DNA from 3 places in the Paenibacillus azoreducens genome. Region 1 is predicted to be linked to each of the others. Evidence: predicted binding sites of a transcription regulator. Region 1 holds the regulator's gene; each other region holds the start of a gene.
The links. Region 1 encodes Rex, which represses fermentation and respiration genes when NADH is low (regulators of the CRP and FNR family bind a similar motif). Its sites were predicted from a motif close to TTGTGAAATATTTCACAA; they were not measured.
Positions count from the first base shown of each region.

Region 2: L6442_RS07115 (formate/nitrite transporter family protein) is a predicted target of Rex. The motif match lies at 1,763-1,780, and genes of this name have one in related genera.
Region 3: L6442_RS02810 (helical membrane plugin domain-containing protein) is a predicted target of Rex. The motif match lies at 1,644-1,661, and genes of this name have one in related genera.

Region 1 covers NZ_AP025343.1:2,763,325-2,766,605, reverse strand. Annotated here, with positions in the region: gene L6442_RS11970 (amidohydrolase) at 1-876, opposite strand, end outside; gene L6442_RS11965 (redox-sensing transcriptional repressor Rex) at 860-1,516, opposite strand; gene dinG (ATP-dependent DNA helicase DinG) at 1,778-3,281, opposite strand, start outside.
Region 2 covers NZ_AP025343.1:1,681,289-1,684,569, reverse strand. Annotated here, with positions in the region: gene L6442_RS07120 (LysR family transcriptional regulator) at 1-700, shown strand, start outside; gene L6442_RS07115 (formate/nitrite transporter family protein) at 685-1,500, opposite strand; gene moaA (GTP 3',8-cyclase MoaA) at 1,885-2,898, opposite strand; gene fdhD (formate dehydrogenase accessory sulfurtransferase FdhD) at 2,963-3,281, opposite strand, start outside.
Region 3 covers NZ_AP025343.1:665,962-669,242, forward strand. Annotated here, with positions in the region: gene L6442_RS02805 (NAD(P)/FAD-dependent oxidoreductase) at 1-977, opposite strand, end outside; gene L6442_RS02810 (helical membrane plugin domain-containing protein) at 1,017-1,457, opposite strand; gene L6442_RS02815 (CcdC family protein) at 2,066-2,593, opposite strand; gene L6442_RS02820 (TetR/AcrR family transcriptional regulator) at 2,701-3,270, opposite strand; gene L6442_RS02825 (MBL fold metallo-hydrolase) at 3,274-3,281, opposite strand, start outside.

The DNA.
Region 1 (3,281 bases):
CAGCATGTCCGTTACGCGTGCCACGCCGCTTGCCAGTTTCAGGTTGCTGCCCGGGTTATGGGATACGGCTACCTTGTTTTTTGCCAAAATTTCGATTTCTTCATCCGTCAAATGAACGGCATGAGCAACAAGCGATGGCCGGGAAAACACTCCGAGTTTCTCCAGATGGGCAACTGGACGCAGACCGTATTCAGTTACATTTTGCTCGACTTCGGCTTTGGTTTCAGACATATGGGTATGCATCGGCAAATCCATGTCATGAGCGGCCTGAACGAATTTTTCAATAAAGTCCGGAGGACAAGTATATGGCGCATGCGGTGAAATCATCGTCGTAATCCGTCCGCCTGCTTTACCGTGCCAGTCGCGGGCAAATCGGATGGCTTCATTCAGCTTATGGCGCTGAACCTCTTCCGGGCAGAGCCCGATAACGCCGCGCATCAAGGATGCACGGATTCCCGATTCTTCCGTTACCTTCGCTACTTGATCCATATGGTCGTACATATCCAGGAAGGTTGTCGTGCCGCCTTTCAGCATTTCAAGCACCGACAGCGAGGTGCCCCAATATACGTCCGATGAGGTGAATTTGGCTTCCATCGGCCACATTTTCTCCTGCAGCCAGATTTGCAAAGCCAGATCGTCACCATATCCGCGAAGCAGCGACATTGCGGCATGCCCATGCGTATTGATCATACCCGGCATAAAAAACAGATGGGTCCCGTCCATAACGGGTATATCGCCATCCAGTTCAGGCGTCTCCTCGCCCACATAAACGATAAGGTCGTCTTCAATGACCATGCAGCCTTGAATAACCGGCTTATCTCCATCCGCAACCGCAAAGCTGCCGTTTTTAATCATCCATCTATTTGTCGCCGTCATCAGCAGAATCGTCCTTTCCGTTATCCAAATAATAAGCCAAACTGAGCAGATCCGTAGTGAAATCCGCCGGATGAATCCGAATGTTCGCAGGTGCTTTCAAGATGACCGGCGCGAAGTTCAGGATCGCTTCGATGCCGGCTTCGATCAGGATATCGGCCACATTTTGCGCTTCGACATCCGGTACCGTAATGATCCCGATACGGATATTGCGGGCTTTGATCGTTTCGCGGAGCTCCTCCATCGGCTGAACGGTCAGCGTATTGATTTGTTTGCCGATCTTCTTCGGATTTTCATCAAATACGGCAATAATTTTAATGTTTTCCTTCAGGTAAAAGTTATAGTTTGAAAGCGCTTGACCCAAATTACCTGCCCCGACCAACACCGCGTTGATCTGCTGATCCAGGTTCAGGATGTGGCGGATTTTTTCGATCAGATACGAAACATCATATCCGATGCCTTTCCGGCCAAAATCGCCGAAATAAGCCAGATCCTTACGGATCTGCGCCGGATTGAGGTCGAGTCTCTGACCAAGTTCCTGGGAGGAAACCGTAGCGACCTCCCGTTTATGCAAGTCGCTCAAATATCTTAAATATACAGGCAATCTGCGAACAACTGCTTCGGATATTTTCTCCGATTTCATGCTTGTTCCCCCTATTTTTAGCAGCTTAATTAATCTATCAATGCTTAGAAAAACGTCTATCGTCGTACTTTCTAAGAAGACAGACCGCTTTTAGCGGATGTTTTTCTTGCGATATTAGGATGCGTTTCCCCCGGAGTTTTACTTCTACTATCTTAAAACAACCTCACAAAGAGTATCGGAAAGAAGTCCGACGCCTCTCAAAGAGGGGCGCTTTTGCGGAGCAAAAGTACTGAGTGACGTGTGGCTTCGAAGCTTATTCGATTACTTTGCGGGGACTCCGGAACTTTTAAGCCATTCGGATATACGAGGAACCATTTTTTCCGTATTCATATGCTCCATTTTGGGTCCAGGCAAGGAATAAAGAAAATACTTCCCGTAGTAGGATTCGATAACGCGCGTATCGTATACAATGACGATGCCGCGGTCATTCGCCGTGCGAACGAGTCGGCCAAAGCCTTGTTTAAAGCGGATTACTGCCTGCGGCACGGAAAGCTTCATGAACGGATTTTTTTTCTGACGCTGCAGAAGCTCGCTTTTCGCTTCGACGAGCGGATGGTTTGGCGGCTGAAACGGCAGTCTTACAATCGCCAGACATGTCAGAGCATCGCCGGGAATATCCACCCCTTCCCAAAAACTGCTCGTTCCGAGCAGCACCGAAGCGCTGCTGTCTTGAAATCTGCGGATAAGCTTGGTGCGGCTGCCGCTGTCAACGCCTTGGCCCAGCACTGCAATGTCACTGTTCGCCAAAGCATTTTTTAAAGGCTCGTGCACCTGACGCAACATCCTGTAAGAAGTAAACAACACCAACATTCGTCCATGAGTCGCCAGCGCGGCGTCGGCAAGGGATTGCACCAAAGTATCTACAAATACCGCATCGCCTACGCTCCCCTTAACGCTTGGGAAATCGCGCGGGATCACAAGGAGCGCCTGATCGCGGTAATTGAATGGCGATGGAAGCATCACGGTAGCCAGTCTTCCGTTTTCCTGATCCTCTTGAAGCCCCAAGTTATCAATCATGTACTGAAAAGATTTATCCACAGACAATGTGGCAGACGTCAGAACTATGCTTTTTTTCTTGTCGAAAAACAATTCCTTGAGCTGTTTGCTGACATCGACCGGTACAGCATACATCTGGAGCGATTTGCTCCGGAAATGGCTGCTTGCCTCCATCCAGTACACGACAGTCTCGTCATTCAAGTTCATGAAGATGCGAAGGTCGTCGCGCGCCGCTGCCAAATCCTTGAACAGGCCGCTTAAATCCGTAATCAGGCTGTCCGCGCTGTAATCACTTTCATCCTCTTTGTATTCCGCCAGCATTTTCTCCCCGCGCCGCACCGCTTCGCTGATTTTCACATGAATCTGATTTTCGAGCGCTTTGAGCGTATCCCATTCCTTCGGTTTGTTTGCAGGTTGAAGGCGAAGTACGTATTGTCCTACATCCCCTGGCGAAACGTCATTACGCTCCGGAAGCAAAGCGAATAAAAGTTCATTCAGCTTATCCCAATCTTCCTTCACGTCCACCAAATCTTCGCTAATGCGATCGATTGCCGCAATCCAGTCGCTGGCCCGTTCTTGGCCGGAGGACTGCAGCTGCTGTCTCAGCGCAGAAAGCTGCCCGTTCTTTCCATCCTTGTAAAGCCGGGTAAGCGTATGGACAACACTGAAGTATTTCATATGAAGTCCCAAATGTTTACCGGCAACATCCTCCAAATGATGGGCTTCGTCAATCACCAAACGCTCATACGACGGAAGCAATTGATGGCCA
Region 2 (3,281 bases), 1.1 Mb from region 1:
CCAGCAGATTTTGGCATTATACGATGAAGCGAAAGCGGACATTCATATGCTGCGGGATGAAGTTACCGGCTCCTTGTATATGGGAGCGAGCTTTACAATCGGGGAGTATATTTTGCCGCGAGTGCTCGCGGAGTATGCCCATCAGTATCCGCTTGTGGATGTCCAGGTTCATATCAGCAACACGGACAATATTTTGCATGATATCCGCGCCGGGCGGTTCCACATCGGTCTGGTTGAAGGTAAAGTCGATGCCAAAGACCTTAAGGTAACGGCTTTTATGAAAGATGAAATGGTTCTCATTTCGGCTCCGGATCATCCTCTGGCCGCTGAAAAAAGCGTTGATATAAACCGGCTTCAAGATCAAGTGTGGGTCATGAGGGAAACGGGTTCCGGCACGCGCGCTTACAGCGACAAGCTTATCCAGGATGGGAACCTGTCCGTCAAGCGCAGCTTCGTGTTTAACAGCAGTCAGGGCGTGAAAGAAGCCGTTGCCTGCGGTCTTGGCATCGCTTTGCTGTCACGCTGGGTAGTTCGCAAAGAGCTCGAAAGCGGCGAGCTTCGCGAACTGTCGATCCGGGGGATGAAGATCAGCCGGGATCTTTCCTTGCTGCAAAGCAAGGATGAGCCGGCTGTCATGGCAGTGCTGAAATTCATCCAGACCTTGAAGTTGGACGCCCGGTCGCTTTATGCGGATTTCTGACTTTCCTGCGGTTTGGAGAGAGCCGAGGCGCCGGCAGGCTGCCGGTAAGAAATAAAATATGCGCCGGCCACGAAGATCGAACCCCCGATCATGTTGCCCAGGAATACGGCCGCGAAATTCGGGAAGTACTCTGCCCAGGTCATTTCCCCGGCAAAAATAGCGGCGGGAATTACGAACATATTGGCAACAACGTGCTGGAAGCCGATGGCAACGAAAGCCATAACCGGGAACCAAATGCCGGCGATTTTACCGGCAAAGTCTTTCGCCCCATACCCAAGCCATACGGCAAGGCATACCAGCCAGTTGCAGCCGATGCCGGATACGAATGCCTGCACAAACGAATCCTGGATTTTGGCGTTTGCAATTGCTGACGTTTTGGCCAGGAAGGCTCCTTCAGTAAGCCCTACGACATGACCGAAAAAATAGGCGACAAATACGGAGCCGATAAAATTCGCAATCGTAACCAGCACCCAGTTTTTCAGCACGGAACCAAATCCGATTTTACGCGCGAACCATGCCATTGGAAGCGTCATCATATTGCCCGTCAACAGCTCTCCGCCTGCAAGGATCGTCAGGATCAGCCCAACAGGAAACACCGCCGCCCCGAGAAATCCGGCAGCAGACCCCCACTCCTTCGGCGCCGTACCGATCACGCGGATATCAAGCAAAAAACCCAAAGCAATAAACGCTCCGGCCAAAAATCCCAAAACCAGAACGGTGGAAAGGGAGGATTTGGCCTTCTTCTCCCCGGTTTCAACGGCGATGTCCCTGATTTGCTGGGGTGTGTAAAACGACGACATGTTACATTCCTCCATCAACATTTCATTTTTGCGCCGGCCATGCCCATTTTACCCGCTTCGGCATGGCAGCAATGGAAACTACAAACTGCATAAGCGTTTACTCAAGCACAAAAAAACCGCCACAAATCTTTCTTTCCGCCAGAACACGAAAAGAAAAACCTGTGCCGGTTAACACCCCTACCCGTTTCCTATAGGGGGATCAATCACGCGCTTTCGTTATCAGTAAAGCAGCTGCAACACCTACAACCACTTCACCACACGTTTGTAAAACATTTCATATCACATGATAACATACGTTCTAACTTTGTCAACATTGTGAATAAATGTACTTAATATAATTAATATTCCAGGATTGTTCACATGATATTCACGTTCAAAGAGTCATTAGCCGCCAATGCGGGACATTTCCACCTTGGCTTGCCCGCTTCGTTCCTCCCTCGCCGCTTCGCGTTCCAGCGAATACCGGTCATGGCGCTGCTCCCAAATATCCGTGATTTGCAACGCGATCTCTTCATCGCTCGCATCCGAACGCAGCAGTGTACGGAGATCATGGCCTTTGGTTGCAAACAGGCAGGTATAAAGCATGCCGTCGGCCGAGAGCCTCCCCCGCGTGCATGTGGAGCAAAAGGCGTCGCTCACGGACGAAATAATGCCGATTTCGCCTTTGCCGTCGAGGAAACGGAATCGAGAAGCCACTTCCCCTGGATAATTGGGCTCCACCGGCTCAAGCGGGAATTCCGCCCCGATTCGCTCAAGCATCTCTTTTTTGCTGATGACCTGCTTCCAATCCCAGCCGTTGGTATTACCCACATCCATATATTCAATCATGCGCAAAATATGGCCCTTTTCCCGGAAATAGCGGACCATCGGCAAAAGCGCATGCTCATTAACGCCCTTCTGCACGACCATGTTCACTTTTACCTTCAAACCCGCTTCCGCTGCTGCGTCAATCCCCTCAAGCACCTTCTTGACGCGGGATTTGCCGCCGTTCATCCGCATAAAGATTTCGTCGTCCAAAGCGTCCAGGCTGACCGCCACGCGCATCAATCCGGCCTCGCGCAGCTTCCCGGCCTGTCCGGCAAGCAGGCTTCCGTTCGTCGTAAGGGCGATATCTTTTACCTCTTTGATCCCGGCAATGCCCGCAATAATCTCCGGCAATTCCTTGCGCAGAATGGGCTCGCCGCCCGTTATCCGCATTTTTTGCACACCTAGTCCGGCAAATATTCCGGCCAGCCTGACAGTTTCATCGACGGACAGCAGATGGTCACGGGCTAAAAAAGGATACTCCCGGCCAAAAATTTCTTCCGGCATGCAGTAACGGCACCGGAAATTGCAGCGGTCCGTCACGGAAATCCGTAGATCCCGAAGTGTGCGTTTATAATAATCTCTGGTTTCCATGATCTTCACTCCATTTCCGCGCCCTAAGGCACCCGGTTACTCCGGATCTGTTGTATTCCTGGAACTAATCTCTCCGGCATTCGATAATGCGCTGCGGATAAGTATACACATTGCAGCTGCTTCCCCGGACAAAACCTACGGCCGTGATGCCCAAATTCTCCGCAAGCTCAAGCGCTAGCCCTGTCGGCGCCGACTTGGAGAGAATGATGCCGCAGCCGATCTTTGCGACTTTAAGCAGGATTTCCGAAGAAATTCTGCCGCTGAAGACAATGATTTTGTCGTTCATGGGAATATCCCGTTTCAAACAGTAGCCATAGAGTTTATCAAGCGCATTGTGCCGGCCGATATCCATCCGCTCCAGCAAAATTCCGTTCCGGTCGCAT
Region 3 (3,281 bases), 2.1 Mb from region 1:
TAAAGGTTGTAGCCGATCAGCTCGCCCATTTGCCAAGCGATTTGAGCCGTTGGAGGGTAAGGACGACCGGTTGGATCAAAGACAACGGCGCTGTCGCCGGCAACGAATACATCTTGATGGGAAGTGGATTGCAGGAATTCGTTAACGGTTGCGCGTCCGCGGTTCACTTCCAGACCGGATTCGCCAACAAGCGGGTTGCCTTGCACGCCGCCGGTCCATACAAACGTGTTCGTCACGATTTTTTGGCCGTCTTTCAGTTCTACGACATTGTTTTCCACGTTCGTGACAGGAAGTCCGGTCAGGAACTTGACGCCGCGGTTCTCAAGACTTGTCGTGGCGCGCTCGATCAGATGGTCAGGCAGTACCGGCAGGATTTTCGGACCGGCTTCTACCAGAAGCAATTTGATTTCGGCAGGGTTAACGCCGTATTTTTTGGTCAGGTTCGGCAGAACGTCAGCGATTTCGCCGACAAGCTCAACGCCGGTCAAGCCGCCGCCGCCGATCAGGATCGTTGCGTCAGCTTCGTCTTTTGTTTGCGCATAAGCTTTGATGCGTTCTTCGATATGGGAATGAATCCGTTTCGCGTCATCGGCGGACTTCAGCACCATGCTGTATTTGTCCAGCCCAGGAATGCCGAAGTAAGCGGTGATGCTGCCAAGGCCGACTACAAGTGCGTCGTAAGTCAGCTTGGAGCCGTCGGAAAGTTTTACTTCTTTATCTTCTACGGAGAAAGATTCAACCTTTGCGATTTTCAGATCGATATCTTTGCCTTTGAAGAGTTTGCCGAGAGGCATCGTAACTGCTTTTTCAGCCACGCTGCCTGCAGCCAGACGGTGAAGCTCAGTGATGATTTGATGGGTCGAAAATTGGTTCACCACAGTGACGCGCGCTTGTTCTTTGTCCATATACTTGCGCAGCGTCAGTGCAGAAAGAAGTCCACCATATCCTGCACCCAAAATGACAATATGTTTTGACATAGTTTTTCCTCCGTCCTTACTGGTAATTATTGAAAAAAATTATTTTTGTTCTTTAGCGCGTTCGGCAGAAACCTGGAGAAATGCATTCAAGAAGCGGAACATTTTTTGCGCTTGCGGATCTTTCAGCAATTTGAGCAGGCCAAAAACACCGATGACTTCTTGGCTCTCGTCGGCGCGGTCTTTAGCTTCAATAACGTTGGCTGCAAGATGTTTCGCGGATTTGATGACTGGAGAAGCGATTTCCGAGATAGCTCCGACCGTATCGCTTTTCAGTGTTTTGTCCGTTAGAGCGGCTTGGGCGAAATCATAAGACTTTGTCAATACATTCACAAGCTCAGTCAGCTTTGGAAGATTGTCGACCAGAGTCGTCAAGGATTCCTGAACCTCGGGCTTGAGCAGCTGGTCCAGCAAATCTTTTTGATCTTGACTGACAGGCACGTTTGCTTGTTCAGTCTTTACATCAGTAATTGTTTCTGACATGTCCATTTCTCCTTTGCGTAAGCAGCAATGCTTATATTTATTTAAAAAGGGCTGATAGACCCTTTTTGGGCAGAGGGGTCTACAAGCTTCAGACCTTCCTCGGGGATGAAAAAGGCCGTAATCTAAATCACCATTTCCTATGTTAGCATAACACTCTCCAAAAGGATAACGAGGCTTAGGCACAAATTGTGAAGTTTTACACATGTATACGTCTTTTTGGTCCAAAATTCTCTGATTTGCTTCATTTTTACGCCGAAATAGTGATAAAAACTATAGCGAAAACTCGAAAAACTGACGATTCTCCTCGCTAAATAGCAATTCTTCACCTAGCTTCTTCCAAATGCCGCCTCCCTATGCATCGTTTGCCTAAAAGATTGACACTTTAAGGCATCCCAGCTTGGCAAGCCTTCCAGATATACCCAAGAATTGCTACGCTGCTTGACTCCACCTGATGAATTGTTTTCCTAATATTAACTATATGCGCGTTTCCGTACTTTTCCAATATCCAATTTCGGATTTGTACATATCAATAGGCGATCAATCGGGCACGAAAAAACCGCTCTTCCTGCACGCGGGTGCTTGGCGAGAGCGGTTTGGATCATCCGCAATTAAGGTTGGTTCGGCGTCTGCGGCGTGATCGGGTCCGAATTCAGTGCGCCGGAAGCTTCAATGGTCCGATACTGCTTCAGCATAAAAATTCTCCAGCGGACGATCATGCCGAATGCCAGCAGGAAGAAAAGCGCGCCGGATTGCGGAATCGAAACATATTCATCAATCACTTGGTGGAGCACCGTGCGAACGATCAGAAGCACAAACAAAATAACGACGAAGCTCTTGGAGCGTTTGGCAAATATGTGGCCTTCGCTCACCTCGAATTTGGTGCTTCGGATCAGCGGATATGAAAACAAGAACCAGCCGACAAGGAAGGCGATCAAAGCCCAAAGAATGGGGACGCGTACAGCGGGCGCCACGAACATCAGAAAGCCTGTGGCCATGCCCATCGGCGGGATCAGTATTTTTTTAATGGTAACCGGTTTGTTGCTGGCCTTCAAACGTACAAAGATGACCGCAAGCGCCATAACCAGTGCCCCCACGGTGGATCCAATTTGAAGGAATGAGGGACTAATATGAGCCAAGTTCAAGACTCCTCTCCAAAAAAAGATGTAATTAATCACATATAACTATATTATATCACACCCACCAAGAAGTAAACTTGTGCTCCGTTTGAAGTCAAGTTGCCTGATTACCTGCGGTTTTCAGAGTTCATGCCATCCACAAACATCCTCAGTACATACCGAAAGCTCTCGTCCAATGGGATATCCATTTGAAAGCCGCCATGCTGCTCAAGCGTCGCAAATCCATGCAAAAGGCTGCGCAGACCGCGAATGGCATGCAGCGTCTCCTGTTCTCCAAGCCCGAAAGGTTCCATAATCCGGAGAAAGAGATCCAGCAGCTCCTGTTTGGCCTGGTCGAGTTCTTCATGCTGCAGCAGGTTTACCTTATAAAATGCTTCGTACAGCCCTGGTCGGGAGCGGGCAAACCGGAGGTATGCTTCGCATAGACTCAAAATGGCTTCATCACCGGATTTGCCAATAACGGCGTCGCGGGTTGTCTCGACGAGCAGATGCAGGCAGTAAACCGTCAGCGCTGCGCGCAGATCGGGCAGCCCCTTCACATGATTATACAGCGAAGGCGAGCGTACGTTTAATTTTTGCGCCAGAGCGGCCAGCGTAAGCGAGTCCAATCCCGATTCGTCGGCAAGCTCGGCGGCGGCAACCAGCAAGGTGTGGCGGTCAAGTCCTATTTTAGCCATAGGTTACTTCC